Sporichthya brevicatena: one gene and its partner. The protein of the gene in region 2 interacts with the protein of the main gene of each other region in a pairwise test. Links are inferred from orthologs where the notes say so. Each region holds a gene or a part of one and is shown on either strand. Other genes may lie near its edges.

Region 1 (15,516 bases), on a different replicon or contig from region 2:
ACGCTCCCGCAGGTCGCGGACGTCGACGTCTCCCGCAAGTTCCCCAGCACGGTGAAGATCTCGGTGACCGAGCGCACGCCGGTGGCGGTGCTCGACACCCCCGAGGGCCGGCGGCTGGTCGACGCCGAGGGCGTGGCGTTCGCGCCGGCCGGGGACGCGGCGAAGCGGTTCCTGCTGGTGAAGAGCTCGAACTCGGCGCTGACGCCCGCGGACCTGAAGGCGATCCAGGCCGTCGTCGCCGCGCTCCCGGAGACCATCCGCGAGAAGGTCGAGTCCGTGCAGGCCGACACGACGGCGGACCTCACCGTCAGCCTCGACGGCGGCCGGGAGATCGTCTGGGGCGCTCCCGACCAGACCGAGTTCAAGGTCCGCGTGCTCGACGTCCTGTGGCGGGAGAAGTCCACCCGCGGCGCGAAGCGCTACGACGTCAGCGTCCCCGAGGCCCCCACCGTCAAGCGCTGACCCGCGCGGCCCGGGGACGGGTGGGTGACGGCCGTCACCAGTTCTGATGCAGCGTCAGTTTTAAGCGACGCGACACGCCACGGATGTCCTAGGTGCGGATGTGCGCCCGCCCTACCTTCATGTCCATCGCAGGTTGACATAACTCTAAACCTCTAGTTGAGGTGGAGGGTTGAGGGAGGGCCTGCGGACCGAGACATCAGCACCACCCAGCACCACCCAGCGCACGATCAGAAATTTCCGACGCGAGAGGCACCGACCGTGGCAGCTCCGCAGAACTACCTCGCAGTGATCAAGGTGGTCGGCATCGGGGGCGGTGGCGTCAACGCCATCAACCGCATGATCGAGGTCGGCCTCAAGGGCGTCGAGTTCATCGCGATCAACACCGACGCTCAGGCCCTGTTGATGAGCGACGCCGACGTCAAGCTCGACGTCGGTCGCGAGCTCACCCGGGGCCTCGGCGCCGGCGCGAACCCCGAGGTCGGGCGCAAGGCCGCCGAGGACCACCGCGACGAGATCGAGGAGGTGCTCCGCGGCGCCGACATGGTCTTCGTGACCGCCGGCGAAGGTGGCGGCACCGGCACCGGTGGTGCCCCGGTCGTCGCGAACATCGCGCGTTCGCTCGGCGCTCTGACGATCGGTGTGGTCACCCGCCCGTTCAACTTCGAGGGCCGCCGCCGCAGCACGCAGGCCGAGGACGGCATCTCGCGGCTGCGCGAAGAGGTCGACACCCTCATCGTCATCCCGAACGACCGGCTGCTCTCGATCAGCGACCGCCAGGTCTCGGTGCTCGACGCGTTCAAGTCGGCCGACCAGGTCCTGCTCTCCGGTGTCCAGGGCATCACCGACCTGATCACGACGCCGGGTCTGATCAACCTCGACTTCGCCGACGTGAAGTCGGTCATGAGCGGCGCCGGGTCCGCCCTCATGGGCATCGGCTCGGCCCGCGGCGAGGACCGCGCGATCGCGGCCGCCGAGGCGGCGATCTCCTCGCCGCTGCTGGAGGCGTCGATCGACGGCGCCCGCGGCGTCCTGCTCTCGATCTCCGGTGGCAGCGACCTCGGCCTGTTCGAGATCAACCACGCCGCCCAGCTCGTCGCGGAGGCCGCGCACCCCGAGGCGAACATCATCTTCGGTGCGGTCATCGACGACGCCCTCGGCGACGAGGCCCGCGTCACCGTCATCGCGGCCGGCTTCGACGGCGGTGAGCCGCAGAAGTACCGCGAGCCCACCAAGCGTCCGGAGACCGCGCCCGCCGAGGGCGCCGCCCCTGCGGCGACGTCCGAGGAGAGCCCCGCCGAGGCCGAGCCGGAGCGCATCGGCACCCTCGGCGAGGTCCCGCGCCAGGGCGGTGCCCCGGTGCCGGCCCCGGTCGCGCGGCCCGCGGGCGACTCGCTCGACGACCTCGACGTCCCGGACTTCATGAAGTAGGCCACGGATTCTCGGGCCAACCCCCCGGCGGCCCGAGAAGGACCGAAACCCGGAGCGCATCCCTGCAGGCGACACCCGCGCAAGCGGCTGCAGGGGTGCGCTCTCGGGTGTCCGGGGTGAGGGACGTGGAGAAGAGAAGGACACTGGTCACGTGATCCCGTTGCTGATGCCGTCGTGGCCGCCCGGGGTGCGCGGTGTGTTCACCACCCGGGCCGGGGGCCAGTCGATCCCGCCCTACGCGGAGCTCAACCTCGCGACGCACGTCGGGGACGACGCCCGCACCGTCGCGGCCAACCGCGCTCTGGTCGCCGCGGCCGTCGGCCTGCCCCCGGAGCGCCTCGTCTTCATGGAGCAGGTGCACGGCAACGACGTCGCGGTCGTGGCGGGGCCGACGCCCGTTCCGCCGGTCGCCGACGCCCTGGTGACCACGACCCCCGCGCTCGCGTTGGTCGTGCTGGTGGCCGACTGCGTGCCGGTCCTGATGGCCGACCCGTACGCCGGGGTGGTCGCCGCGGCGCACGCCGGGCGCAAGGGGGTCGAGCTGGGAGTCGTCGCGCGGGCCCTCGCCGCCATGCAGGACCTCGGCGCCCAGCCCGGCCGGGTCCGCGTCCAGCTCGGGCCCTCGATCAACGGCTGCTGCTATGAGGTGCCGGAGTCGATGCAGCGGGAGGTGGCGGCCGCGGCGCCCGGCGCAGTCGCGGGGACCGGCCGGACGCGGGCGGGTACGCCGTCGCTCGACCTGCGGCCGGGGCTGGCCGAGCAGTTCGCGGCCCTCGGCGTCCACGACGTCGGCCTCACCGGCGGCTGCACCAACGACGACCCCGACTTCTTCTCCTACCGCCGCGACGGCGTGACCGGTCGCTTCGCCGGACTGATCTGGCGGGAGTCCGAGGACTCCTGATGGGGCGTCGGGAGGAGCTGGCCGCCAACCTCGCCGCGGTCCGGGAGCGGATCGCCGCGGCGTGCGGGGCCGCCGGCCGGGACCCGGCGGACGTGACGTTGATCGCGGTCACGAAGACCTGGCCGGCCTCCGACGTCGAACACCTCGCGGCGCTCGGCGTCCGCGACCTGGGGGAGAACCGCGACGGCGAGGCCGCCGAGAAGGCCGCGGCCCTGTCCGCCGCCGGGGTGACCGACCTGCGCTGGCACTTCGTCGGCCAGGTGCAGACGAACAAGGCGCGGTCGGTGGCTCGTTACGCCGATGTGGTGCATTCGGTCGACCGGCTGCGTCTGGTCCGGGCCCTGTCGACGGCGGCGACCGAGGCCGGGCGCGAACTCGACGCCCTGATCCAGGTGGACCTCTCGCCCGCCGCCGAGGGTCCGCAGGCGGGCCCGAAGGAGGGTGCGCCGGGCGGCCGCGGCGGCGCCGCCCCGGCCGAGGTGGTGGCCCTCGCCGACGCGGTGGCCGCCGCCCCCGGTCTGCGCCTGCGCGGGGTGATGGCGGTGGCGCCACTCGGGGCTCCGCCCGGACCGGCATTCGACCGTCTCGCCGCGGTCGCGGCGGACCTGCGCGGCGCCCATCCCGAGGCCCGCTGGATCTCCGCGGGGATGAGTGGCGATCTGGAAGTGGCGGTAGGTGCAGGCGCGACACATGTGCGTGTCGGGTCCGGGTTGCTCGGTAACCGGCCCTTGCGCCCCTAACCTCTTTGAGTAAGGGGAATTGCTTCTCTAGTGGCTGTGCAGACGCACTCCGGAAGGCAGGCTTCAATGGCCGGCGCGATGCGCAAGATGGGCGTCTATCTCGGGCTGGTCGAGGACGACGAGCGCGACGACTACTACGACGACCACGTCGAGGAGGAGCGCCGCTACGAGCGCCCGCAGCCGGCAACGCGACAGCCGATGGAGCCGGTCGCGCGCACGGATGTGCGGGTTCCGCAGCGCCGGATCCCGGCCCCTGCCGCCGCGCCGACTCCGGCACCGTCGCCGGTCGTCGCGGACCCGTACCGCATCATCACGCTGCACCCCCGGACCTACAACGAGGCCCGCCAGATCGGCGAGGAGTTTCGTCAAGGCGTTCCGGTCATCATGAATCTCACGGAGATGGACGACACGGACGCGAAGCGGCTCGTGGACTTCGCCGCGGGACTCGTGTTCGGATGCCACGGAGCCATCGAACGGGTGACGCAGAAAGTGTTTCTGCTCTCGCCCGCGAACGTCGATGTGAGTGCCGAGGACAAGGCCCGCATCGCTTCGGGTGGCTTCTTCAACCAGAGCTGAGTGGCGTCCGATAAGGTCGCCCTCGTTACTCTGCGTAAGAATCTTCGAAGGGGCGGTGACCTGCGGTGAGTCCAGTGGCGCAGGTCGTGTACTTCGTCCTGTTTGCTTTTCTCATCCTGCTGGTCGCACGCCTGGTGATGGAGTACGTCTTCCTCTTCGCCAGGTCGTACGAGCCGAAGGGTGCCGTGGTGGTCGTGCTCGAAGTGATTTACTCCGTGACCGATCCGCCGCTCAAGTTCTTGAGGCGGTTCATTCCGCCATTACGTTTGGGAGGGGTGTCACTTGACCTATCCTTCCTTGTGTTATTTGTCATCGTCACCATCGGGCTGTCACTCGTGCAGCAAGCGTGACGCGGTACGGTCTATCCCGAACGTCGACGATCACTCTGAGGTGACAGGATGCCGCTGACCCCCGAGGACGTGCGGAACAAGCAGTTCACGACCGTCCGTCTGCGCGAGGGCTACGACGAGGATGAGGTTGACGCCTTCCTCGACGAGGTCGAGACCGAGCTTCGGCGCTTGATCCGGGAGAACGACGAGCTGCGAGCCAAGCTCGCCGCCGCCACCCGGGCCGCGTCGGCGGCACCGGCTGCTTCCACGACCGCGCCCCAGCCCGTCGTCAAGGCGCCGGAGCCGCCTCCCGCGCCCGAGCCCCCCAAGCCCGCTCCCGCGCCCCCGGCGCCGGCCGCGGTCGAGGCGAGCTCGTCCGACAGCGCGGCCCGCGTGCTGGCGCTGGCTCAGCAGACCGCTGACCAGGCCATCGCCGAGGCCCGCACGGAGGCGAACAAGATCGTTGGCGACGCGCGGCAGCGCGCGGAGGCCATCGAGCGCGAGGCGCGCTCCAAGGCCGACGCCCTCGAGCGGGACGCCCAGGACAAGCACCGCTCGATCATCGGTGTCCTGGAGACCCAGCGCACCGCGCTGGAGACCCAGCTCGACCAGCTCCGTCAGTTCGAGCGTGAGTACCGCAGCCGCCTCAAGAGCTTCCTCGAGGGGCAGCTCCGGCAGCTGGAGAACAGCGCCGAGGGCGAGAACCTCTCGAACGGTCCGCGGTCGGCGGCCGCTCGGCCCGCGGCGACGACGCCGCGTCAGCCGATGCGCGGCTTCCTGATCGACGAGGACGAGGGCTGATCACCCCCGTACGACCTCGCTAGTCGACGTCGAAGGAGCCCGGCCCGACGAGGCCGGGCTCCTTCGCGTCTGCAGCAGCTCTGCGGCCCCGCTCCCACTGCGGGATGACGTCCCGGGCGCCCGGGGTGTCAGCCCGCACGAGGGCTGACAGGCACCCCGTGCGGGACGTCATCCCTGAGCAGGGGGGTGTCAGCCCGCACGAGGGCTGACAGGCACCCCGTGCGGGACGTCATCCCGCGGGGCCAGGCCGTGGCGATGCGGGTCAGGCCTTGGTGATCCGGAAGGTCATGCCGAGCTCGGCGTCGGTGCTGGTGACCCCGTCACCGGACGGGGCCTCGGCCAGCTCGGCGACGGAGGTCGCGAGGACCTCGCCGGCGACCAGGTCCGCGTGCTCGCGGAGCGCCGCGACGGCCTCCTCACCGGCCGCGTGCCACTCCAGGGTGATCCGGTCGGCGACCTCCAGGCCGGAGGTCTTGCGGGCCTCCTGGATGACGCGGACGGCCTCGCGGGCCAGACCGGCCCGGCGGAGCTCCGGCGTGATCGTCAGGTCGAGGGCGACGGTCTCGCCCTCGCGAGCCACCGACCAGCCCTCGCGGGGCGTCTCGGTGATGACGACCTCGTCCGCGTCGACGGTGATCTCCTGCCCGTCGACGACGATCGTCGCCGGGCGGCCGGCGCGCAGCTCGGCCGCCAGCGCCACCGGGTCCGCCGCCGCGATCGCGGCCGCGACCGGCTGGGTGCCCTTGCCGAAGCGCTTGCCGAGCGCGCGGAAGTTGGCCTTCGCCGAGTAGTCGACGAGGTCGCCGCCGGCCTCCGCGAGCGACTCCAACCGGGTGACGTTCAGCTCCTCGGCGATCTGCGTGCGGAGATCCTCGGAGAGCGTGGACCAGCCGTGCGCGCCCACGAGGGCCCGCGAGAGCGGCTGACGGGTCTTCACCCCGCTGTCGGCCCGCGCCGCGCGCCCCAGCTCGACCAGGCGCCGTGCGAGGGCCACCTGGGCCGCGAGGTCGTCGTCGATCAGCGCGCCGTCGACCGCCGGCCACGCCGCGAGATGCACCGAGTCCGGCAGCTCCGGGCTGGTCGGCCGGAACAGGTCCTGCCAGACCCGCTCGGTGATGAACGGGGTGATCGGGGCCATCAGCAGCGTGACGACGTACAGGCACTCGTGCAGGGTCGCGAGCGCGGCCGGGTCGCCCGCCCAGAACCGGCGGCGGTTGCGGCGCACGTACCAGTTCGACAGGTCGTCGACGTAGGCCGCGAGCAGCCGCCCGGCCTTCTGGGTGTCGAAGTCCTCCAACGCCGCGTCGACGCCCTGCGCGAGGCGGTGGGCCTCGGAGATCGCCCACCGGTCCAGCGCCGGCCGCTCGGCGACCGGGGGAGCGGCGGTCACGCCCGGCTCGAAGCCCGCGGTGCGGGCGTAGAGCGACTGGAAGGCGACGGTGTTCCAGTACGTCAGCAGCGACTTGCGGACGATCTCCTGCAGGACGTTGTGGCCCACGCGCCGGGCCGACCAGGGCGAGCCCGAGCAGGCCATGAACCAGCGCAGGGCGTCGGCGCCGTGCTGGTCCATCAAGGGCATCGGCTCGAGGATGTTGCCGAGGTGCTTGGACATCTTGCGGCCGTCCTCGGCGAGGATGTGCCCGAGGCAGAGGACGTTCTCGTACGAGGACCGGTCGAAGACCAGCGTCCCGACCGCCATCAGCGTGTAGAACCAGCCGCGGGTCTGGTCGATCGCCTCGCAGATGAACTGCGCCGGGTAGGCCTTCTCGAACTCCGCGACGCCCTGATGCGGGTAGCCCCACTGGGCGAACGGCATCGAGCCCGAGTCGTACCAGGCGTCGATCACCTCGGGGACGCGGCGGGCCTGGTGGCCACAGGTCTCGCAGGCGAAGGTGACGTCGTCGATGTACGGGCGGTGCGGGTCGACGTCCGACAGGTCGCGACCGGCGAGCTCGCCGAGCTGCGCCATCGACGCGACGGCGCGCAGGTGGCCCTCCTCGCACCGCCAGATCGGCAGCGGCGTGCCCCAGTAGCGGTTGCGGGACAGGGCCCAGTCGATGTTGTTGTTCAGCCAGTCGCCGTAGCGGCCGTGCTTGATGGTGTCGGGGTACCAGGTCGTCCGCTCGTTCTCGCGGAGTAGTTCGTCCTTCACCTCGGTCGTGCGGATGTACCAGGACGGCTGCGCGTAGTAGATGAGCGCCGTGTGGCAGCGCCAGCAGTGCGGGTACGCGTGCTCGTACGCGACGTGCTTGAACAGCACGCCGCGGCTCTGCAGGTCCGCCACCAGGGCCTCGTCGGCCTTCTTGAAGAACTGCCCGCCGACGAGTGGGACGTCGTGGGCGAAGTGCCCGTCCGAGGTGATCGGGTTGACCACCGGCAGCCCGTAGGCCTTGCAGACCCGAAGGTCGTCGGCACCGAAGGCCGGGGCCTGGTGGACCAGACCGGTGCCGTCCTCGGTGGTGACGTAGTCGTCGAGCACGACGAAGTGGGTGTCCGCGCCGTCGGGGAACGCGATCAACTCGAACGGGCGCGCGTAGTGCCAGCGCTCCATCTCGGCGCCGGGGAAGGACGCGAGCACCTGCGCGCCCTCGCCGAGCGCGTACGCCACGAGCGGTTCCGCGACGACGACGGGCGTGCTCCCGTCGGCCGGCTGCGCGAGCACGTAGGTGACGTCCGCCCGGGCGGCGACCGCCGTGTTGGAGACCAGCGTCCAGGGAGTCGTCGTCCAGACCAGGAGGTCGGCGGCCCCGGCGTGCGGACCGCTGGTCAACGGGAAACGCACGTAGACCGACGGGTCGACGACCGTCTCGTAGCCCTGGGCCAGCTCGTGGTCGGACAGACCGGTGCCGCAGCGCGGGCAGTACGGCGCGACGCGGTGATCCTGGACCAGCCGGCCGTCGTCGAAGATCTTCGCCAGGCTCCACCAGACGCTCTCGACGTAGGCGCGGTCCATCGTCCAGTACGCCGAGGACAGGTCCACCCAGTAGCCCATGCGCTCGGTCATCTGCGCGAAGGCGTCGACGTGGCGGTGCACGGACTCGCGGCAGCGCGCGTTGAACTCCGCGACCCCGTAGGCCTCGATGTCGCCCTTGCCGGAGAACCCGAGTTCCTTCTCGACCGCGAGCTCGACCGGCAGGCCGTGGCAGTCCCAGCCCGCCTTGCGGGGGACGTGGTAGCCCTTCATCGTCTTGAAGCGCGGGAAGACGTCCTTGAAGACGCGCGCCTCGACGTGGTGGGTGCCGGGCATGCCGTTGGCCGTCGGCGGGCCTTCGTAGAAGACCCACAGCGGGCCGTCGGCCGTGGCGTCGATGGTGCGCTCGAAGACCTTGGCGTCGGTCCAGAACGCGAGGACCTCGCGTTCGAGGGCGGGCAGGTCCACCTGGGGCGGCACGGCGCGGTACTGGCTCACCGGGAACTTCCTCCGGACGTTGACGAAGCGACGCCGGAGGGACGAGCACCCCCGGACGCCGGGGACCCGCGGTACCACCCTCCTTGGCCGCGGCTGCCTCCCGAAGGAGACGAGCGCGACCCTCTCGTGGACCTGCACCACCGGGTCTACGCGGCGCTCCGCGGACAGGAACGCCGTTTCTTCCGGCAACTCCGGGGTGATCTCACGCCCGCGCACACCGTCCGGGCTCGCACCGTCCCCGGATCGCTCATCGGCTGCGTACGGGCGGCGCTGTCCCCATCGACGCCTCGTGCAGGGCGCTCAGCCTACCCGCGGACGCCGCGGGCGGGCGGGGCAGACTGCCGGGCGTGACCGAGCTACGGGTGGCGATCCGCGTCCGGCCGGGGTCCTCCCGGGCCGGCGTCGGGGGGACGCACGCCGGCGCGCTAGTGGTGAAGGTCAGCGAGCGGGCCGTGGACGGCCGGGCGACCGAGGCCGCGCTGACGGCTCTGGCCAAGGCGCTCGGGGTCCCGCGGCGCGAGATTCGCCTGGTCAGAGGCGCGACGAGCCGCGACAAGGTGGTCGCCGTCGAGGGGGACGAGCAGGTCCTCACCGCCGCCCTGGAGCGCCTGCGCGACGCGCCCTGATCTTCGGAGCAGGGGTTCGGACTTCCGGCGTGTCGGGTGGGTACGGTGGGCCCCGCACCGTGACGAACCGTCAGCCAACGGTCGGTGATCGTCTGGCTACGGATCGTGTTCACGGCCTGGTGACGGACGAGAAGGGTCCGCAATGGTGAGGAGCGGAGGGCCGGCAACGAAGGCGGCCTCGGCGAAGCGAGCCGCGCCGGCGAAGAAGGCCCCGGCCGCGAGGAAGGCTGCGCCGGCGAAGCAGTCCGCCCCGGTGAAGAAGGCCGCCCCGGCGAAGAAGGCCCCGGCCGCGAGGAAGGCTGCGCCGGCGAAGCAGTCCGCCCCGGTGAAGAAGGCCGCCCCGGCGAAGAAGGCCGCGGTCAAGAAGGCCGCCCCGGTGAAGAAGGCCGCGGCCACAAAAGCGGCCCCGGCCACGAAGGCGGCCGCGAAGAAGGCTTCGGCGAAAAAGGCGAGCCCGGTCGCGAAGAAGGCCGTCGCCACGAAATCCGCGCCGGCGAGAAAAGCCGCGCCCGCCAAGAAGGCGGGGGTGAAGAAGGCGGCGGTGAAGAAGGCCCCGGCGAAAAAGACCGCGCCGGCGGAAAAGGCTGCGCCCGCCAAGCCGGCGGCGGTGAAGAAGTCCGCGCCGGCCAAGAAGGCCCCGGCCAAGAACGCCCCGGCGGCGAAGAAGACGGCGCCCGCGAAGAAGGCCCCGGCGGCGAAGAAGGCAGCACCCGCGAAGAAGGCAGCACCCGCGAAGAAGACCGGGACGTTGGCCCGGGCGGCGACGCTCGCGCGGCGGGCGACGGCTCCCGCGCGCAAGGCCGCCGCGATCGCCCGGCAGGTGGCCGCTCCCGCCGCGAAACCCGCCCCGGAGGCGCCGGCCCCGGTGCCGGCGAAGGCCCCGACCAAGACCGCGGCAAAGGCTCCCGCCACGGCTCCGGCCGCGAAGCCGGCCGCGAAGCCGACCGGCAAGCTCGCGGTCCGGGAGGGGGAGACGGCCTGGACGAACGAGGAGCTCAAGGAGGTCCGGGCCGAGCTCGGCAAGGACGTCGACCGGCTCCGGGCCGAGATCGCGGTCGCCCAGGCCGACCGGGAGGCGCTGCTGCGCGACTACGGCGACGGCTCCGGGGAAGACCAGGCGGATGCCGGCACCAAGACGCTCGAGCGCGAGCAGGAGATGTCGCTGGTCAACAACGCCCTCGACATGCTCCAGCAGGACGAGCGGGCGCTCGCGCGCCTCGAGGACGGCACCTACGGCCAGTGCGAGTCGTGCGGCGACCCGATCGGGAAGGCCCGGCTCCAGGCGTTCCCGCGGGCCACGCTCTGCGTCGCCTGCAAGCAGCGGGCCGAGCGCCGGTACTGATCACCGATTCGTCGCTCTTCGTGATCATGAACGGCCCGGGTGGGCCCACGCGGAGTCTTCGGCGGGCTTAGCGTCGCCTTACCGAAACGTGAGAATTGGGACATTTCGGGCCGGGTGGTCCGCGTGAGACTCTGCTGCGATGTCCGAGACGGCGCTTGATCCCGGCCCGGTCCGGGACCTGCTGGCGCCGTCACCGAGAGTCACCGAACCGGCGGCGCCGACCCGGGCCCGGCACGCGGCCCCGGTCTACCTCCCACCCGCCGCGATCCGACGCAGCCGGCTCGCGCTCTTCGGCGGGGTCGCCGCGGCGGTCTACCTGGTCGACCTCGCCACGAAGATCGCGATCGTCGCGTTCCTCACCGAGGACGACCCGGTGGAGATCGGCGGCACCGGCGTCTCGCTGCGGCTGATCCGCAACCCGGGCGCCGCGTTCGGGGTCGGGGTCGACGTCACCGCGGTGTTCACGGTCATCACCGTCTGCGTCGTCGGGGCGGTGCTGACCAGTTCCCGGCGGCTCGGCAGCCGCCCGTGGGCCCTCACCCTGGGGCTGCTGCTCGGCGGCGCGTTGGGCAACCTCACGGACCGGCTCGCACGGTCGCCGGGGTTCCTGTCCGGGCACGTCGTCGACTTCGTCGAGATCCCCGGCTGGCCGATCTTCAACGTCGCGGACCTCTCGATCTGCGTCGCCGGCGGCCTGATGGTGGCGCTGGCGTGCCGCAACGTCCCGCTCGACGGCCGTCGCTGTCGCCGGTACTGAGCGCGCCGGTCCGTCGCCGCCACCGGGTCGAAGACCGGCCTGGGCGATAGACCACACTGAGCGGCGTGAGTTCCGACCTGCGTGCGCTGCCGGTGCCCGACGGGCTCGCGGGGGAGCGGGTGGACGCCGGGCTCGCCCGGTTGTTCGGGCTCTCCCGGACCCGCGTGGCCGAACTCGCGGCCGCGGGGTGCGTCCGGATGGACGGCGCGGCCGCGGGCAAGAGCGACCGCCTCGTCGCCGGGGCGTGGCTGGAGGTCGAGCTCCCGGCCGTCGAGCCGGCCGGCGTGGAGATCGTGGCCGAGCCGGTGCCCGGCATGAAGGTCGTCCACGACGACGAGCATCTGGTCGTCGTCGACAAGCCGGTGGGCGTGGCGGCGCACCCGAGCCCGGGCTGGACCGGCCCGACCGTCATCGGGGGCCTGGCCGCCGCCGGCTTCCGGATCTCGACCTCGGGCGCGGCCGAGCGAGCCGGTGTCGTCCACCGGCTCGACGTCGGCACCAGCGGGTTGATGGTCGTCGCGAAGTCCGAGCGGGCGTACACGCTGCTCAAGCGCGCGTTCAAGGAGCGGACGGTCGAGAAGATCTACCACGCGCTCGTGCAGGGTCATCCCGACCCGTCGCGCGGCACCGTGGACGCGCCGATCGGGCGGCACCCGGTGCACGACTGGAAGTGGGCCGTGATCGCCGAGGACGCCGGCGGCAAGGCGAGCGTCACGCACTACGACACGCTCGAGGCGTTCCGCGCCGCGAGCCTGCTGACGATCAAGCTCGAGACCGGCCGCACCCACCAGATCCGGGTGCACATGTCGGCGCTGCGGCATCCGTGCGCGGGCGACCTGACCTACGGCGCGGACCCGACCCTGGCCGAGCGCCTGGGTCTGGAGCGACAGTGGTTGCACGCGGTGTCGCTGGGGTTCGAGCACCCGGATTCCGGCGATTGGGTCGAGTTTTCCAGCGACTATCCGGACGACCTTGCGCGCGCCCTGCAGGTTGTCTCGGAGGGCTGACCACACACTGAGACGGGCGCTCGAGTTGTCAGTGGGGCGCCTTAGAGTGAGGCCCGATTCCGGGGAGGCGCAGCGGTGAGTTCGGCAGGCATGAACGACTCGTTCGTCCACCTGCACGTCCACACCGAGTACTCGATGCTCGACGGCGCGGCGCGCCTGGACGACCTCTTCCGCGGCTGCAACGAGATGGGCATGCCGGCCCTCGCGATGACCGACCACGGCAACGTGTTCGGCGCGTACGACTTCGTGAAGAAGGCGAACGAGGCCGGCATCAAGCCGATCGTCGGCATGGAGGCGTACCTCGCGCCGGGCACCCACCGCTCCGACCGCACCCGCGTGCGGTGGGCGGACGGCGGCGAGGACGACGTCTCCGGTTCCGGCTCGTACACGCACATGACGCTGCTGGCGACCGACAACGACTCGATGCACAACCTGTTCCGCATCTCGTCGCTGGCGAGCCTCGAAGGCTTCTTCTACAAGCCCCGCGCGGACCGCGAGCTGCTGCACCGCTACGGCAAGGGCCTGATCGCGACGACGGGCTGTCCGTCGGGCGAGATCCAGACCTGGCTGCGCATCGGCGACTACGAGAAGGCGCGCGCGTCGGCCGGAGAGTTCCAGGACATCTTCGGCAAGGAGAACTTCTTCTGCGAGCTGATGGACCACGGCATCGGCATCGAGAAGCGCGCGCACGACGGGCTGATGCGCCTGGCCAAGGACCTCAACCTGCCGCTGGTCGCGACCAACGACCTGCACTACGCCGCGGCCGAGGACGCGTCCGCGCACGAGGTGCTGCTCTGCGTGCAGTCCGGCAAGACCCTCGCGGACCCGAACCGCTTCAAGTTCGACGCGACCGACTTCTACCTCAAGAGCCCGGCCGAGATGCGCGAGCTCTGGCAGGGCCGCTACGGCCTGCGGGAGGCCTGCGACAACACGCTGCTCATCGCCGAGCGCTGCCAGATGTCGTTCTCCGCGCGCAACCTCATGCCGCGATTCCCGGTGCCCGAGGGGGAGACCGAGGAGACCTGGCTGCGCAAGGAGGTCGACCGCGGCCTGAACGAGCGCTTCCACGGCAACGTGCCCCAGACGCACCGGGATCAGGCGGCCTACGAGGTCGACATGATCATCAAGATGGGGTTCCCCGGCTACTTCCTCGTCACCGCCGACCTCGTGCGGTACGCGAAGGAGAACGGGATCCGCGTCGGTCCCGGTCGTGGGTCCGCGGCCGGTGCGCTGATCGCCTACGCGCTGGGCATCACCGAGCTCGACCCGCTCGCGCACGGCCTGATCTTCGAGCGGTTCCTCAACCCCGAGCGTGTGTCGATGCCCGACATCGACATGGACTTCGACGAACGTCGTCGCGCCGACATGATCCGCTACGCCACCGAGAAGTACGGCGAGGAGCGGGTCGCGCAGATCATCACCTACGGCACCATCAAGGCGAAGGCGGCGATCAAGGACGCCTCCCGCGTCCTCGGCTACCCGTTCGCGATGGGCGACCGCATCACCAAGGCGATGCCGCCGGCCGTCATGGGCAAGGACATCCCGCTGTCCGGGATCTTCGACCCCGACCACAAGCGCTACGCCGAGGCCGGCGAGTTCCGGGCGCTCTACGAGTCCGACCCGGACGTGAAGAAGGTCGTCGACACGGCCAAGGGTCTCGAGGGCCTGAAGCGGCAGTGGGGCGTGCACGCCGCGGGCGTCATCCTCTCGAGCGAGCCGCTGCTCGACGTCATCCCGATCCAGCGCCGCGAGCAGGACGGCGCGATCATCACGCAGTTCGACATGGGCGCCTGCGAGTCGCTCGGGCTGCTGAAGATGGACTTCCTGGGGTTGCGCAACCTCACGGTCCTCGACGACTGCCTGATCAACATCGAGTCCAACCGGGGCGAGAAGATCGTCCTCGAGGAACTCGAACTGACGGACCGTAAGGCGTACGAGCTGCTGGCCCGGGGCGACACCCTCGGCGTCTTCCAGCTCGACGGCGGGCCGATGCGTGCGCTGCTGCGCTCGATGGTCCCCGACAACTTCGAGGACATCTCCGCCGTCCTCGCGCTGTACCGGCCGGGTCCGATGGGCGCGAACGCGCACAACGACTACGCGGACCGCAAGAACGGCCGCAAGCCGGTGGTGCCGATCCACCCCGAGCTCGAAGAGCCGCTGGCCGACATCCTGGGCGACACCTACGGGTTGATCGTCTACCAGGAGCAGGTCATGGCGATCGCGCAGAAGCTCGCGGGCTACTCGCTCGGCGCCGCCGACCTGCTCCGTCGCGCGATGGGCAAGAAGAAGAAGGAGATCCTCGACAAGGAGTACATCCCGTTCTCGGAAGGGATGAAGAAGAACGGGTACTCCGAGGCGGCGATCAAGACCCTCTGGGACATCCTCGTCCCGTTCTCGGACTACGCGTTCAACAAGGCCCACACCGCCGGCTACGGCCTCGTCTCCTACTGGACCGCCTACCTCAAGGCGAACTACCCGCAGGAGTACATGGCGGCGCTGCTCACCTCGGTCAAGGACGACAAGGACAAGTCGGCCCTGTACCTCAACGAGTGCCGGCGCATGGGCATCAAGGTGCTGCCGCCGGACGTCAACGCCTCGGACGCGAACTTCACCCCGCGCGGCGAGGACATCCGCTTCGGCCTGACCGCGATCCGCAACGTCGGCGCGAACGTCGTGACCGGGATCGTCGAGGCGCGGACCGAGCAGGGCGCGTTCACCGACTTCGCCGACTTCCTGCGCAAGGTGCCGGCGCAGGTCTGCAACAAGAAGACCGTGGAGTCGCTGATCAAGGGCGGCGCGTTCGACTCGCTCGGGCACACCCGCCGTGGCCTGATCCACGCGCACGAGCGCGCGATCGACGCGATCATCGACATCAAGCGCAACGAGGCCATCGGCCAGGACTCGCTGTTCGGCGCGTTCGACGACGACGGCGACGCCACCGACACGTCCTTCGACATCGAGATCCCGACGGGGGAGTGGGACAAGCCGGCGCTGCTCGCGTACGAGCGCGAGATGCTCGGTCTCTACGTCTCGGACCACCCGTTGCTCGGCATCGAGAACGTCCTCGCCGCGGCGGCCGACTGCGCGATCACGACGCTGACCTCGAGCGAGGACCGCGCCGACGGGTCGATCGTCACG
Region 2 (15,578 bases):
CCAGCGCGCGGTCCGCACGATGGTGACCCGGTACCTGGGGGAGGTCGCCGGCGCGGCGGCCCTCGGTCCGCACGGTCTTCGGCACAGTGCCGCCACCCACCTACTTGCGGGCGGGGCAGATTTGCGTAGCGTGCAGGAGTTGCTCGGTCACGCAACGCTCACCACGACCCAGATCTACACGCACGTATCCGTCGAGAGACTCAGGGCCTCCTATGAGCGAGCGCACCCGCGGGCCTGACGCCGCCGCGGCGGCGGACACGCTCGGGCCGGCGCCGTCCGTGGTGGAGCACCCGACGGCGGGCACGGTCGCGCACGTCCCGGTCCAGGGCCGGGACGCCCACGCGGGCGCGACGGACGAGCTGCCCGCGCTGTGGCGGCGGTACCGGGAGGCCCGGGACGAGGCGACCCGCGAGCGGCTGATCCTGCACTACTCGCCGCTGGTCAAGCACGTGGCCGGCCGGGTGGCGGTGGGCCTGCCGCCCAACGTGGACATGGGTGACTGCGCCTCGTACGGCATGTTCGGCCTGATCGACGCGATCGAGAAGTACGACCCCGACCGCGGCGTGCGGTTCGAGCCGTACGCGATGAGCCGGATCCGCGGGGCGATCCTCGACGAGCTGCGGGCTCTGGACTGGATCCCGCGTTCGGTGCGCGCGAAGGCCCGCTCGGTGGAGCGCGGCTACCAGGCGCTCGAGGCGCGGCTGCACCGCAGCCCCACCGAGGCCGAGCTCGCGGCCGAACTCGGCATCAGCGTCGAGGACCTGCAGCAGACGTTCAGCCAGATCTCCGTCGTCAACGTCCTCGCGCTCGACGAGCTGCTCGCGGCCACCGACGAGCCGGGCGAGATGAACTTCGGCGACACCCTCGCCGACCTCACCGCCGACGACCCCGTCGCCGTGTTCGAGGACCAGGAGACGCGCGCGCTGCTGCTGAACGCGATCGCGGAGCTCACCGAGCGCGAGCGCCGGGTGATCCACCTGTACTACGTCGAGGGCATGACGCTGGCCGAGGTCGGCGAGCACGTCGGCGTCTCCGAGAGCCGGGTGTGCCAGATCCACTCCAAGGCGATGCTCGCCCTGCGCACCAAGCTGGCCGGCCGGCGCTGACGCTCCCCGCCGGGTCGTCGAGCGGGTCGTCGAGCGGGAGCAGCCGGGCCGGCCCGGTCGGCGGGGCCAGCAAGCTCATCGGGTCCCGGTACGCGGCGCCCTCCCGCAGGCCCCAGTGCAGGCAGGCCCGCGGGCAGTGCCGGGACCGTTCCAGGCGGCCCAGGTCCGCCCCGAGGGGGACCGGGTCGCCCGCCCGCACGTCCGCCCGCACCGGTTCGTAGGTCGTCCGGCGGCCGCCGGCGTGCCCGACGACCACCACCCCGCGCCCGGCCACCGGGCCGGCGAACGTGACGACGCCCGCGCCGGCCGCGCGGACCGCGGCGCCGACCTCGGCGGCGAGATCCGCCCCGCGGTGCCCCGGGGCGTAGGGCCCGGCGGGGGCGTCGAACGGGCGCACCACCGTCACCGGCCCGGCCAGGGGAGCGGTCCAGGATTCGGTCGCCCGGCTGGTCCTCGGGCCGGGGTCCGGGCCCGGGGAGACCGCGAGCGACGCGACCAGGGCGAGCGCGGTCGGGAGCGGGAGAACGGCGAAGATCGACACGCGGGCATCGTCGCCGGGCGCGGGCGGGACGGATGCCCGCCTGTGGACGGCGCGCGGGGTGTCTGGCCTGTGGATATCCCGGCGTCCAGCCCGCGCCGCGCGGGGGGTAGACTGCCCGGCGGCGACCCCCCGGGGTCGTACTTCGCACGTCCTCCGGCGACTCCAGCGCGTCAGCGCTCGGAAACCCGGTGCGCGCACCCTCGGTCGGCCGTCTCGAAGAACGTCGAGTCCAGACAGCCGCGCGGTGCGCCCAGGACGTCAGGGCGTCGGCCGACCGGCCGGTGCAACAAACCGAGTGAAGCACGGCCGCGTTCGGCGGCCGGGCGAAGGAGAGAACCACCCATGGCCGTCGTCACGATGCGCCAGCTGCTCGAGAGCGGTGTCCACTTCGGGCACCAGACGCGCCGCTGGAACCCGAAGATGAAGCGCTACATCTTCACCGAGCGCAACGGCATCTACATCATCGATCTGCAGCAGTCGCTGTCCTACATCGACCGCGCGTTCGAGTTCGTCAAGGCCACCGTCGCTCACGGCGGCACGGTGATGTTCATCGGCACCAAGAAGCAGGCCCAGGAGGCCATCGCCGAGCAGGCGACCCGCGTCGGGATGCCGTACGTCAACCAGCGTTGGCTCGGCGGCATGCTGACCAACTTCTCCACCGTCTACAAGCGGCTGCAGCGGCTGAAGGAGCTCGAGGAGCTCGACTTCGACGACGTCGCCGGCTCGGGCATGACCAAGAAGGAACTGCTCGGTCTGCAGCGCGAGAAGGAGAAGCTGGAGAAGACACTGGGCGGTATCCGGGACATGTCCCGCGTGCCGAGCGCGGTGTGGATCGTCGACACCAAGAAGGAGCACATCGCCGTCGGCGAGGCCCGCAAGCTGGGCATCCCGGTCGTCGCGATCCTCGACACCAACTGCGACCCGGACGAGGTCGACTACAAGATCCCGGGCAACGACGACGCGATCCGCTCGATCAGCCTGCTGACCCGCGTCGTGGCCGACGCCGTCGCCGAGGGCCTGATGGCCCGGTCCGGCGCGCGCGCCGGTGACGACAAGCCCGCCGACGGCCAGCTGGCCACCGACGAGCCGCTCGCCGAGTGGGAGCGCGAGCTGCTCGCGACCCAGGCGGCCGGTGCCGAGGCTCCCGCCGAGGCTCCGGCCGAGGCGCCTGCTGCGGACCCGGCCCCGGCGGCTCCGGCCGAGTAGCAACCGCCGCTGCGCGGCGGCCGGAAGCCCGCGGAAACCCTGAGGAGTCCGCGGAATTCGACAGCCGCCGCGCGCGTTGGGCTGACCCCCCAGGGGGTGCGCCCCCAGACGAACACACCACTTCGAAGGAACGGACGGCACACGAGATGGCCGACTTCACCGCGGCGGACGTCAAGAAGCTCCGCGACCTGACCGGCGCCGGGATGATGGACTGCAAGAAGGCGCTGGAGGAGACCGGTGGCGACTTCGACGCCGCCGTCGACCTGCTCCGTACCAAGGGTGCCGCCAAGGCCGCGAAGCGCAGCGCCGAGCGCAGCGCGAACTCGGGTCTCATCGCGGCCTCGGGCAACGCCCTGGTCGAGCTGAACTCCGAGACCGACTTCGTCGCCAAGAACGAGCAGTTCCAAGAGCTCGCGCAGGAGATCGCCGACTTCGTCGACTCCAGCAAGATCACCGACCGCGACGAGCTCCTCGCGGCCGCCCTGCCGAACGGCAAGACGGTCCGTGAGTCGATCGACGCGGCCAGCGCGGTCATCGGCGAGAAGCTCGACCTGGGTCAGGTCGCCCGGTACGACGGCGACGTCGCGATCTACCTGCACCGCAAGAGCGCGGACCTGCCCCCGGCCGTCGGCGTGCTCGTCTCCTACGAGGGTGCCTCGCAGGACGCGGCCCGTGGCGCGGCGATGCAGATCGCCGCGATGAAGCCGCAGTACCTGACGCGGGACGACGTCCCGGCCGAGGTCGTCGAGCACGAGCGCCGCATCGCCGAGGCCACCGCGCGTGAGGAGGGCAAGCCGGAGGCGGCGCTGCCCAAGATCACCGAGGGTCGCGTCACCGGCTTCTTCAAGGACGTCGTCCTGCTCGAGCAGGCGTCGGTCCAGGACAGCAAGAAGACCGTGAAGGCCGTCCTCGACGAGGCCGGCGTGACCGTCAAGGCGTTCGCGCGCCTGTCGGTCGGCGGGGCCTGACGGCTCCCGCTCACCGCGGCACGACGAGAAGAGTTCGACACCGGCGAAGGGAAGCACCCGCGTGGATCAGGATCCTGGTAGCGCGGGTGCTTTCCGCCGCGTCATGCTCAAGCTCTCCGGCGAGGTGCTCGCCGGCGAGAAGGGCATCGGCGTCGACCCGCTCGTGGTACGCCTGATTGCTCGTCAGATCGCTGAGGCGGCCCGGTCCGGGGTCCAGATCGCCGTCGTGGTCGGCGGCGGGAACTACTTCCGCGGCAAGGAACTCTCCCTCGCCGGGATGGACCGCAGTCGGGCCGACTACATGGGCATGCTCGGCACGATCATGAACTGCCTCGCCCTGCAGGACTTCATCGAGAAGCAGGGCGTCGAGACGCGGGTCCAGACCGCGATCACGATGGGGCAGGTCGCGGAGCCCTACATCCCGCGGCGCGCGGTGCGGCACATGGAGAAGGGCCGCATCGTCATCTTCGGCGGCGGGCTCGGCGCGCCGTTCTTCTCCACCGACACCACGGCCGCGCAGCGCGCGCTCGAGGTGGGCGCCCAAGCGGTCCTGATGGGCAAGCAGGGCGTCGACGGCGTCTACGACGCCGACCCCAAGTTCCACCCCGAGGCGGTCCGGTTCGACCACCTCACCTACTCGGAGTTCCTCACCCGAGGGCTGAAGGTCGCCGACGCCACTGCGATCGCGCTCTGCCGCGACAACTCGCTGCCGATCGTCGTCTTCGACCTGCTGGCTGAGGGCAACATCGGCCGAGCGGTCCGGGGTGAGAAGATCGGCACCCTCATCGGCGGCGAGATCTGATCGGCCCCCGCTGCAGAACGGGATAGGAGCACGCACATGATCGACGACACCCTGCTCGAGGCCGAGGAGAAGATGGAGAAGGCCGTCGAGGTCGCCAAGGAGGACTTCGCGGCGATCCGCACCGGCCGTGCCAACCCGGCGATGTTCTCCAAGATCATGGTCGACTACTACGGCGCCCTCACCCCGGTGAACCAGCTCGCCTCCTTCACCACGCCCGAGGCGCGCATGGTCATCGTGAGCCCGTACGACAAGGGCTCGCTGGCCGCCATCGAGAAGGCGATCCGCGACTCCGACCTCGGCGTGAACCCGAGCAACGACGGCTCGATCATCCGCGTCGTCCTGCCGCAGCTCACCGAGGAGCGGCGCAAGGAGTACATCAAGGTCGCCAAGGGCAAGGCCGAGGACGCGCGCATCTCGATCCGCAACATCCGTCGCCACGCGATGGAGGCGCTGCACAAGATGCAGAAGGACGGCGACGCCGGCGAGGACGACGTCCGTCGCGCGGAGAAGCACCTCGAGGACGTCACCCACAAGTACGTCGGCACCGTCGACGAGCTGCTCAAACACAAGGAAGCGGAGCTCCTCGAGGTCTGAGGACTTCCGGTGACCGCGGCGACCGAGGAGCCGAAGAAGAGCCGGGCCGGGCGCAACCTGCCCGCTGCCATCGGCGTGGGCGTCGGCATGGGCTCGATCGCCACGGCGTCGCTGATCTTCGAGCCGGCGATCTTCGTCGGCGTCGTGGCCGTCGCGATCCTCATCGCGCTCTGGGAGTTCGGCAACGCCCTCGCCACCACGGGGGTCAAGATCCCGGTCGTGCCGCTCGGCATCGGCACGGTCGCGATGCTCGCGGCTGCCTACGAGGCCGGGACCGAGTCGCTCATGGTCGGGCTGCTGCTGACCGTGCTCGGGGTCATCGGCTGGCGGATCGCGGAGGGGCCTGACGGCTTCGTCCGCGACGTCACCGCCGGTGTCTTCACCAGCGTCTACCTGCCGTTCCTCGCCGGCTTCGCGATCCTCATGGTCGCGGCACCGAACGACGGGGCCGAGCGGGTGGCGACGTTCATCCTCGTCGTGGTCTGCAACGACGTCGGTGGCTACGCCGCCGGGGTGCTGTTCGGCAAACACCCGATGGCGCCGCGCATCTCCCCGAAGAAGTCGTGGGAGGGCATGGCGGGCTCGCTGATCGGCTGCGCCGCCGGCGGCGCGATCTGCATGGCGACGCTGATGGACGACGCCGCCTGGAAGGGCGCCCTGCTCGGCCTCGCCCTGGCCGTCGCCGCGACGGTCGGGGACCTGGGGGAGTCGGTGCTCAAGCGCGACATCGGCGTCAAGGACATGGGGACGCTGCTCCCCGGCCACGGCGGCATCATGGACCGCCTCGACTCGCTCCTGATCGCCGCCCCGATCTGCTGGCTGCTGCTCTCGTTCTTCGTCGACCCGACGCCGTAGCGCCGTCGAAAAAGGGTGACACCCCTTACTCACGAGTAAGGGGTGTCACCCTTTTTTCGCACAGGTCAGGCGTCGAGAAGTTCGCGGAGCTCGGCGGCCTCGGCGCGGTACTTCGCCTGCTGCTCGGGGTGCAGGACCCGCAGGTTGAACAGGACCTGCTCGGCGGCGGCGTCGCTGCAGTCGAGCAGGGTGCGGACCTGCGTCCGCAGGTCCGGGGCACCGGCACGGACGAGGGCGAGGACGGCGTCGGTCTGGTCGCCGAGGGCGATCAGCGCCTCGAAGATCTCCGCCCGCAGGGCGAGCGCCTCCCGCTCCTCGGCGGTGCGAGGAGCCGGCGTGCCCGTCATCAGCCCAGACCCGGGGCGGGGAACTGCGCGGTGAGGTCGAGGACCTCCTTGCGCACCCGCTCGATGGTCTGCTCGTCGCCCTTCTTCGCGGCCTCGACGACCTCGTCGAACCAGCCCGCGATGGCGTCCATCTCCGCCGGGCCCATGCCGCGGGAGGTGACGGCCGGGGTGCCGATCCGGACACCCGAGGGGTCGAACGGCTTGCGGGTGTCGAAGGGGACGCTGTTGTAGTTCGTCTCCAGGCCCGCGCGGTCGAGCGCCTGCGCCGCCGGCTTGCCGGCGATGTCCTTGTTGGTGAGGTCGATCAGCACCAGGTGGTTGTCCGTGCCGCCCGAGACGAGGTCGAAGCCGCGGGACGCGAGACCCTCGGCCAGCGCCTTCGCGTTGGTGACGACCTGCGCCGCGTAGGCCTTGAACTCGTCGGTCGAGGCTTCCTTCAGCGCGACCGCGATGCCCGCGGTGGTGTGGTTGTGCGGGCCGCCCTGCAGACCGGGGAAGACGGCCTTGTCGAGCGCCTTCGCGTGCTCCTCGGTGCTCATCAGCATCGCGCCACGCGGACCGCGCAGGGTCTTGTGCGTCGTGGTCGAGATGACGTCGGCGTACCCGACCGGCGAGGGGTGGGCGCCACCGGCGACGAGGCCGGCGATGTGCGCGATGTCGGCGGCGAGGACGGCGCCGATCTCCTTCGCGATCTCCGCGAACGCGGGGAAGTCGATGGTGCGCGGGACCGCGGTGCCGCCGCAGAAGATCAGCTTCGGCCGTTCGGCGAGCGCGAGGTCGCGCACCTGGTCCATGTCGATGCGGCCGGTGTCCTGCCGGACGCCGTACCGCACGGCGGTGAACCAGGCGCCGGTCGCGGAGACCGACCAGCCGTGGGTGAGGTGGCCGCCGCTCGGCAGACCGAGGCCCATGACCTTCTCGCCCGGTGAGAGGAACGCCATGTAGATGGCGAGATTCGCGGGGGAGCCGGAGTACGGCTGGACGTTCGCGTGCTCGACGCCGAAGACGGCCTTGGCGCGCTCGATCGCGAGCGTCTCGATCTGGTCGATGACCTGCTGGCCCTCGTAGTACCGCTTGCCGGCGTAGCCCTCGGAGTACTTGTTGGTCAGGACCGTCCCGGTGGCCTCGAGCACGGCCTTCGAGACGTAGTTCTCGGACGGGATCAGCTTGATGGTGTCCGCCTGGCGCCGTTCCTCCGCCGCGATGAGCTCGGCGATCTGGGGGTCGGCAACCGACAGCGCGGGGTCGTTGGCCACGGGTCCTCCTGTGCCGTTCGGCACACCTCGGTGGTCACGGAGCCCAGGCGCACGGCCCCGTACTGCAAGCTCCCCGGCGGTGAACTCCGCCTGTGAACGCGCCAGTCGCAGGTCCCAAACTACCGCCTGGAGCCGACGCCTCCCGGATCGGCTGCGAGAATGGGGTCAATGCCTGCCCCCGGTGAGCTCACCCTCGTCGCCCCGCGCCGCGCGAAGCCGCCGCGGCACCTGGCCGACCTCGCACCCGGCGAGCGCAAGGCCGCCGTCGAGGAGCTCGGGCACAAGGGCTTCCGGGCCAAGCAGCTCGCGACGCACTACTTCACCCACCACAACGCGGACCCGGACACCTGGACCGACGTCCCCGCGAAGGACCGCGAGGCCCTCGCGAACGCGCTGTTCCCGCCGCTGCTCACCCCCGTCCGGGACATCACCTGCGACGAGGGCACCACGCGCAAGACCCTGTGGCGGCTGTTCGACGGCGCGCTGGTCGAGAGCGTCCTCATGCGGTACCCCGACCGGGTGACGGTCTGCGTCTCGTCCCAGGCCGGCTGCGGCATGAATTGCCCGTTCTGCGCGACGGGCCAGGGCGGACTGACCCGGAACATGTCGACGGCCGAGATCGTCGACCAGGTCGTGGCGGCGGCACGGGCCCTCGACCGCGGCGAGGTGGCGGGCGGGCCCGGCCGTGTCTCCAACGTGGTGTTCATGGGCATGGGGGAGCCGCTCGCGAACTACAACGCCACCTCCGCCGCCGTCGCACGGCTGATCGACCCCACGCCGGACGGGCTCGGCCTGTCGCGGCGCTCGGTGACGGTCTCGACGGTGGGGCTGGTGCCGGGCATCGCGAAGCTGGCGGACTCCGGGCTCGGCGTGACGCTCGCGCTCTCGCTGCACGCCCCGGACGACGAGTTGCGCGACACGCTGGTGCCGATCAACACGCGGTACCCGGTCGCGGAGGTCGTGGGCACCGCGCATGACTACTTCGTGCGGACGGGACGCCGGGTCTCGATCGAGTACGCGCTGATCCGCGACATCAACGACCAGGCCTGGCGGGCGGACGAGCTCGCCCGGGTGCTCGCCTTCGCGGGGCCCGGCGCGTGGGCGCACGTGAACCTCATCCCGCTCAACCCGACGCCGGGCTCGAAGTGGACGGCCTCGCGGCCCAAGGACGAGCGGACCTTCGTCCGCCGGCTGGAGGCCGCGGGCGTGCCGGTCACGGTGCGGGACACTCGGGGCCGGGAGATCGACGGGGCCTGCGGCCAGCTGGCCGCGGCCGACCTGGAGGCGATCGACGAGGAGGCGGGGGCGTGAAGACGCCGAGCGAACTGATCGGCAAGCACTACACCGACTACTTCGGCCGTGGGCACTCGATCTTCGAGATGGACCCGCCGGCCGAGGCCACCGACCGCGTGCCCGGGCTGCGGATGCTGGAGGTGACGGCGGGCAAGCGCGTCGACGTCGTCAGCTACTTCACCCTCGGCTGCTGGGAGGCCGTGCAGAGCCTCGGCATCGGGTGCGAGTTCGTCCTGTCCGCCCGGGAGCCGAGCGAGGCGCACCTGAAGTCCCTCGCCGCCGCGGCGATCGCGCACTGCGGCACCCCGGACAGCCGGCTCGACCGTGGCTCGGTCGTCCAGCTCGACGGGCCGTGGCTGCCCGGGTCGGAGTGCGACCGGCTGCTCGTGACCCTGCCCTACCCGTACGGTCCCGAGCTCGAGTACTGCCGCTGGAAGTTCCGCGGGCAGAACTGCACCGCGCGCGTGCTGTGGCTGATGCCCATCACCGCGGCCGAGGCTGCGATGGTGGCGCTCGACGGGGTCGAGGCTCTCGAAGCCCGATTTGAGGAGGTTGGCGTCAATTTCGCCGACCCCGCTCGGTCCTCCGCCGTCTGAACCAGCGGAATGATTGCGTAAAGCGCCGCGTCGCGGCGCGGCGCCTCCTCCGACACTGCGGGGATGCGGAGCAGTCGGCCCACGAAGCAGCACCGCCTCGAGCGCGGGGCGAAGCAGGCGCGGGCGGCTGCACCTGACCGGTCGTCAGAGAAGTTCGCCCTCCACCTCTTGCGCCGGACGACGTTCGGCATCACGCCGGACCTGCGCGCCGACGTCGCGGACGCCGGCGGCGCGCTGGCGTGGCTCGAGCAGCAGTTCGACCCCGAGTCGATCGACGACGGGACCTGTTCCGGGGCGCTCGCTGCCTGGCCGTTCGCGACGACCGACCCGCAGGTCAACCACGCCACCATGGGCGCCGGCAACGCGACGTCGATGGAGGATCTGGTCCGGGCGACGCTCGCCCGGCAGATCTGGTCACGGCGTCAGTTGTTCGAGGTGATGGTCGACTTCTGGTCGAACCACCTCAACATCACGTGTCCGAGCGGGACGGTCTGGGCCACCAAGGCCTGGGACGACATCCACGTCGTCCGGGCGAACGCGCTCGGCCGGTTCGAGGACATGCTGCAGGCGTCGGTCACCTCGCCGGCGATGCTGCTGTACCTGAACAACGCGCAGTCCCGTGGCGACGCCGTGAACGAGAACTACGCCCGCGAACTGCTCGAGCTGCACACGGTCGGCCTGGGCGCGGGCTATCAGCATCGCGACATCGTGAACGCGGCCCGTGCCCTGAGCGGTCTGTCGGTGTGGGACCGCAGCGACAAGGCCGCCGCGCTCTCGCTGGGCACCTTCCGCTACCGGGCGGAGTGGCACTACGTCGGCCCGGTCTCGGTCCTCGGCTGGTCGCACCCGAACGGTGACGCCGCCGGCGGAGTCGAGGTCGCGCGGTCCCTGATCGCGTACCTCGCCCGCCACCCGTCCACGGCGGAGCGGATCGCCCGCAAGCTCGCCGTGCGCTTCGTCCGCGACCACCCGTCCGCGGCGCTGGTGCGCCGTCTGGCCCGGGTGTACCTGGACTCGGACACCGAGATCGTGCCCGTGCTGCGTGCCCTGTTCACGTCCGACGAGTTCGCGAACGCCGTGGGGGCGAAGGTCCGCCGGCCCGCGGAGGTCGTGATCGCCGGCTGGCGGGCGCTCGGCGCGCAGCCGATTCCGGGGTGGCTGAACCGCAACAACGCCGTCGCGCAGCTGCGCTGGACGCTGTCGGAGATGGGGAACGCCCCGCTGGGTTGGCCCCTGCCCGACGGCTACCCGGACGTCGCGGCGGCCTGGAAGGGCGCCGGTCTGACGTTGACGGCGTGGAACGCGCACCTGACCGCGGCGACCCATCGCCTCAACAACGGCGTGCTGTGGCCCGACCTGGCGACGCACCTGCTCGACGGGGCGGTGCCGACGAGCTGGGACGGTCTGGTCGACACTCTGACGGCCCGTCTGCTGCCCGGGCAGCGGGTGAGCCCGGCGCACCGCGCGGCCTTCCTGGCGTTCCTCGCGGACGCCGCCGGCGCCGCGGACCCCGGCGCGTTGCGCCCGCAGGACCTCAAGGCGCTGCTGCCGGTCCTCGTCGCGCTCGTGCTCGACAGCCCGTACTGGAGCGTGCGATGACCGAGCCCACGGACGAGTGCCAGGAGTGCACGAGCGCCCGGTCGGTGAGCCGGCGCCGCTTCCTGCAGGCCATCGGCGTGACCGGAGCCGCCGTCGCCGCGCCGTCGATGTTCTCGGCGCAGGCGGCCTTCGCGGCCGGCCCGCACCGCGGCCCCGTGCTGGTCGTGATCTCGCTGCGCGGCGGGATGGACGGGCTCTCGCTCGTCCCGCCGGTCGGCGACCCGAACTACGCCAAGCTGCGACCGTCGATCGCCGTGCCGCAGCGCACCGCGATCCCGACGGATGACCCGCGGTTCGGCCTGCACCCCGCGCTCGCGCCGCTGCGTCCGCTCTGGGACTCGAAGCGGCTCTCCTTCGTCCACGCCGTCGCGTCCGCGGACACCTCCCGCAGCCACTTCAACGCCACCGCCGAGCTCGAGCGGTCGGCCCCGGGCACGAACGTGCACTCGGGGTGGCTGGACCGCGTGCTGCGCGTCAACGGGCGCAACGCCACGTTCGAAGCGGTCGCTCTCGGGACCGGCGGTCGGCCCGGTCACCTCGTCGGCGAGAGCGACGTCCTGACGATGCGTTCGCTGTCGAGCTTCACCCTCGCCGGCCCGGACACCCTCTGCCCGGCCATGGCCAAGGCGCTGCGGGCACTGCACAGCGACCCGAAGGCGCCGCAGACCTCCAGCGCTGTCGCGACGCTGACGGCGCTCGACACCGTCGGCACCATCAACGCCCAGCGCGCCAAGGCGGGTGCCCCCGCGACCGCCTACCCGGCGAACAGCGCCCTGGGTGCGGCGCTCGCCGACGCCGCCGCCCTGATCCGCGCCGACGTCGGCCTCGCGGCGCTGGCGGTCGAGATCGGCGGCTGGGACATGCACATCGCGCTCGGCAACGCCGGTGAGGGCCAGTTCGCCGCCCTGGCCGGGCAGGTCGCCGCCGCGATCGCCGCGTTCGCCGCGGACCTGGGCAAGGACTTCGACCGCGTCAACGTCGTGACGATGAGCGAGTTCGGTCGCCGGGCCGGCCAGAACGGCAGCGGCGGCGTCGACCACGGGCACGGCAACGCGATGCTGCTCGCCGGCGGCGGGCTCGTCGGCGGCAAGGTCCACGGCCGCTGGCCGGGCCTCGCCAAGGACGACCTCGATCAGGGCGACCTCGCCGCGACCACCGACTACCGCGACGTGCTCGCCGAGTTTCTCGTCCGGCGCGCCGGCCTCGGCCAGAACGCGGTGTCGGTGGTCTTCCCGAACTACAAGCCCCGCCCGGTCGGCGCCTTCCGTCGCCCGACCGCCTGAACCGACCGTTCGGTCGTGACGAAAGGGTGTCACCCTTTCTTCACATCAGTCCTCGGCGTAGAGGGCCTCGATCACGTCGGCGTACTTCTCCGCGATCGGCTTGCGGCGGAGCTTCATCGTCGGGGTGAGTTCGTCGCCGCCGGGGAGCCAGTCGACGTCGAGCAGGTGCCACTTCTTGATCTGCTCGACGCGGGAGAGCTTCTCGTTCGCGGACGCGACCGCGGCGCCGACGATCTGCTGCACCTGGGGGTCGGCGGCGACGGTCCGCGCCGAGGAGTCGGGCAGCCCCGCCTGCTTCGCGTAGGCCGCGGCGGCGTCGGGGTCGAGGACGAGCAGCGCGACGTTGTAGCGCCGGCCGTCGCCGATGCAGACCGCCTGCCCGATCAGGGCGTGGGACGCCTTGAGCCGCTGCTCGATGTTCGCCGGCGACATGTTCTTGCCGGCCGCGTTGATGATCAGTTCCTTCTTGCGGTCGACGATGCGGATGAATCCGTCCTCGACGACGCCGACGTCGCCGGTGTGGAGCCACCCGTCCGCGTCGATCGCCTCGGCGGTGCGCTCGGGGTCGTTGCGGTACCCCTTCATCAGCAGCGGCCCGCGGACGAGGATCTCGCCGTCGTCGGCGAGGGCCATCTCGGAGCCCGGGATCGGCTGGCCGACCGTGCCGGGGCGGATGTCGTCGGCCGGGACGCAGGTCATGCAGCACGAGGTCTCGGACATGCCGTAGACCTCCTGGACCGGCAGCCCGAGGTCGCCGAAGTACTTCAGCGTCTCGACCGCGATCGGGGCGGCACCGACGATCGACCACTGAACCTGGTCGAGGCCGATCTTCGCCCGCGCCCCGGCGCGGACCTCCTCGGGCAGCGCGGCCGGGTCCGTCAGACCGCCGGCCTGCAGCGCGGCCATGATCTTCTCGTAGACGCGCGGCACGCCGCCCCAGAACGTCGGGCGGGCGCTGACCAGCGCCGGGATCAGCTGGGTCTGGTCCGCCACCGTCGTGACGGTGGCCCCGAAGGTCGCCGAGCAGTGGTAGTGGTGGCTCCACCGGTCGGCGATGTGCGCCGACGGCAGGTAGGACACGATCGACCCGCCGACCGGCGTCGGGGCCATCGCCGACATGCCGCGGATCTGGGCCATCATGCCGGCGTGCGTGAGCTGGACGCCCTTGGGCGGACCGGTGGTCCCTGAGGTGTAGATCAGCGTCAGCACGTCGTCCGGCTGCACGGCACGCCAGGCGGCGTCGAAGTCGAAGTCGTCCGAACCGCCGGCGATCAGCTCGTCGAGGGTGGAGGTGCTCGCGTCCCCGCCGTCGATGCAGACGACGTGCGCGACCGCGGTCCCCGCCTTGCGGACGGTCTCCAGGAAGGCCTGCTCGCACACCACGACGCGGTTGCCGGCGTTGGAGAACAGGTACTCGACCTGTTCCGGCGACGAGGTGTTGTAGATCGAGAACGGCACCGCGCCCAGGTGCAGCGCGGCCATGTCGACGAGATTCATCTCGGGCCGGTTGCGCATCATCAGCGCGACGGTGTCCCCGTGCCCGACCCCGAGGGCGGCGAGGCCGGCGGCGATCCGGCGCACCCGGTCGGCGTACTCGGCGAAGGTCAGGCTGATCGAGTCGTCGGGGGTACGGAGGGCGACGCGGTCGGCCTGCTCGGCCGCGGTCAGCTGAAACGCCTCGCAGATCGTCGCGGCGTGCAACGCGGGCACGCCCTCCTGAATGGGACGGTCGCTGCTGGGGATGAGCTGAACCATGCCGTTCTCCATCGTCAGGGTCGTCATGCCGGGACTTCGGGGCAGCCAACCAGGTCGCACCGGGTTTGTCAGGCCCTCCAACGGTTGGGGCGGGGCTGGCCGTTCCCGCGAGTGGAAGACAGGATGAGCCCATGGGTGCCTACGCCGACGCGTTCCGCCGCAGTATCGAAGACCCGACCGGCTTCTGGGCCGAGGCCGCACAGGCCGTGGACTGGACCCGGGCGCCGACGACGGTGCTCGACGACAGTCGGGCCCCGTTCGTGCGCTGGTTCCCTGACGGAGAGCTGAACACCTGTCACAACGCGTTGGACCGGCACGTGGACGGCGGTCGGGGCGATCAGACCGCGCTGATCTACGACAGCCCGATGACCGGCCGTCAGGCGCGCTTCACCTACGCCGAGTTGCGTGACCAGGTCGCCCGCTTCGGCGGGGTGCTTCGCAGCCTCGGCGTGGAGAAGGGCGACCGGGTCGTCATCTACATGCCGATGGTCCCCGAGGCCGTGGTCGCGATGCTCGCCTGCGCGCGGATCGGGGCGGTCCACTCGGTGGTGTTCGGCGGCTTCGCCCCGCGTGAGCTCGCGGCCCGGATCGACGACGCCCAGCCCAAGGTCGTCGTCGCCGCCTCCTGCGGGCTGGAGCCGACGCGTGTCGTCGAGTACAAGCCCATGATCGCCGCGGCGATCGAGATCGCCGACCACAAGCCGGACAGGTGCGTCGTCCTCCAGCGGGAGCAGGCGCGGGCCGAGATGGGCCCGGACGACGTCGACTGGACCGAGGCGATGGCCTCCGCCGAGCCGGTCGAGTGCGTCCCGGTCGGTGCGAACGACCCGCTCTACATCCTCTACACGTCCGGGACGACCGGGAAGCCGAAGGGCATCGTCCGCGACAACGGCGGTCACGCCGTCGCGCTGCTGTGGTCGATCCGCAACGTCTTCGGCCTCGAGCCGGGCGAGGTGTGGTGGACCGCGTCCGACGTCGGCTGGGTCGTCGGCCACTCCTACATCGTCTACGCCCCGCTGCTGCTCGGCGCGACGACGATCCTCTACGAGGGCAAGCCGGTGGGCACCCCGGACGCGGGCGCGTTCTGGCGGGTCATCGCCGAGCACGGCGCGGTCACGCTGTTCACCGCGCCGACGGTCTTCCGCGCGATCAAGAAGGAGGACCCGGACGCGAAGCTGCTGGAGCAGTACGACATCTCCAAGCTGCGTGCGCTGTTCCTCGCGGGGGAGCGGCTCGACCCCGACACCTACCACTGGGCGACGGAGAAGTCCGGCGTCCCGGTGATCGACCACTGGTGGCAGACCGAGACCGGCTGGCCGATCTGCGCCAACCTCCGCGGCCTGGAGCCGATGCCGATCAAGGCGGGATCGCCGTCGG

What was found.
Region 1: the proteins of rlmN (region 2) and ftsZ interact in binary tests that used the Escherichia coli proteins (3 or more experiments, as listed by UniProt). The link is inferred for Sporichthya brevicatena from one-to-one orthologs.

What each region holds. Positions count from the first base shown.
Region 1 is NZ_BAAAHE010000015.1:108,745-124,260, reverse strand. The notes cover bases 18-2,805. They hold ftsZ (cell division protein FtsZ), read left to right. Parts: upstream 18-720; coding sequence 721-1,890; downstream 1,891-2,805. Other genes in these bases: ABD401_RS10570 (YggS family pyridoxal phosphate-dependent enzyme), read left to right, coding at 2,791-2,805; pgeF (peptidoglycan editing factor PgeF), read left to right, coding at 2,057-2,791; ABD401_RS10585 (cell division protein FtsQ/DivIB), read left to right, coding at 18-462. Outside these bases: more of ABD401_RS10585, read left to right, coding at 1-17; more of ABD401_RS10570, read left to right, coding at 2,806-3,531; ABD401_RS10565 (cell division protein SepF), read left to right, coding at 3,598-4,107; ABD401_RS10560 (YggT family protein), read left to right, coding at 4,173-4,457; ABD401_RS10555 (DivIVA domain-containing protein), read left to right, coding at 4,506-5,237; ileS (isoleucine--tRNA ligase), read right to left, coding at 5,500-8,646; ABD401_RS10545 (DUF167 domain-containing protein), read left to right, coding at 8,994-9,272; ABD401_RS10540 (hypothetical protein), read right to left, coding at 9,369-9,902; ABD401_RS10535 (TraR/DksA family transcriptional regulator), read left to right, coding at 9,880-10,614; ABD401_RS10530 (signal peptidase II), read left to right, coding at 10,754-11,371; ABD401_RS10525 (RluA family pseudouridine synthase), read left to right, coding at 11,437-12,378; dnaE (DNA polymerase III subunit alpha), read left to right, coding at 12,469-15,516. UniProt on the Escherichia coli protein: Essential cell division protein that forms a contractile ring structure (Z ring) at the future cell division site. The regulation of the ring assembly controls the timing and the location of cell division.
Region 2 is NZ_BAAAHE010000044.1:25,355-40,932, reverse strand. The notes cover bases 7,065-9,914. They hold rlmN (dual-specificity RNA methyltransferase RlmN), read left to right. Parts: upstream 7,065-7,843; coding sequence 7,844-8,986; downstream 8,987-9,914. Other genes in these bases: ABD401_RS20085 (DUF1800 domain-containing protein), read left to right, coding at 9,628-9,914; ABD401_RS20090 (suppressor of fused domain protein), read left to right, coding at 8,983-9,564; ABD401_RS20100 (serine hydroxymethyltransferase), read right to left, coding at 7,065-7,675. In the rest of the region: ABD401_RS20145 (tyrosine recombinase XerC), read left to right, coding at 1-238; RNA polymerase sigma factor WhiG, read left to right, coding at 279-1,106; rpsB (30S ribosomal protein S2), read left to right, coding at 1,990-2,853; tsf (translation elongation factor Ts), read left to right, coding at 3,000-3,821; pyrH (UMP kinase), read left to right, coding at 3,925-4,623; frr (ribosome recycling factor), read left to right, coding at 4,660-5,217; ABD401_RS20110 (phosphatidate cytidylyltransferase), read left to right, coding at 5,227-6,072; ABD401_RS20105 (hypothetical protein), read right to left, coding at 6,138-6,419; more of ABD401_RS20100, read right to left, coding at 6,419-7,064; more of ABD401_RS20085, read left to right, coding at 9,915-11,163; ABD401_RS20080 (DUF1501 domain-containing protein), read left to right, coding at 11,160-12,446; ABD401_RS20075 (AMP-dependent synthetase/ligase), read right to left, coding at 12,492-14,201; ABD401_RS20070 (propionyl-CoA synthetase), read left to right, coding at 14,333-15,578.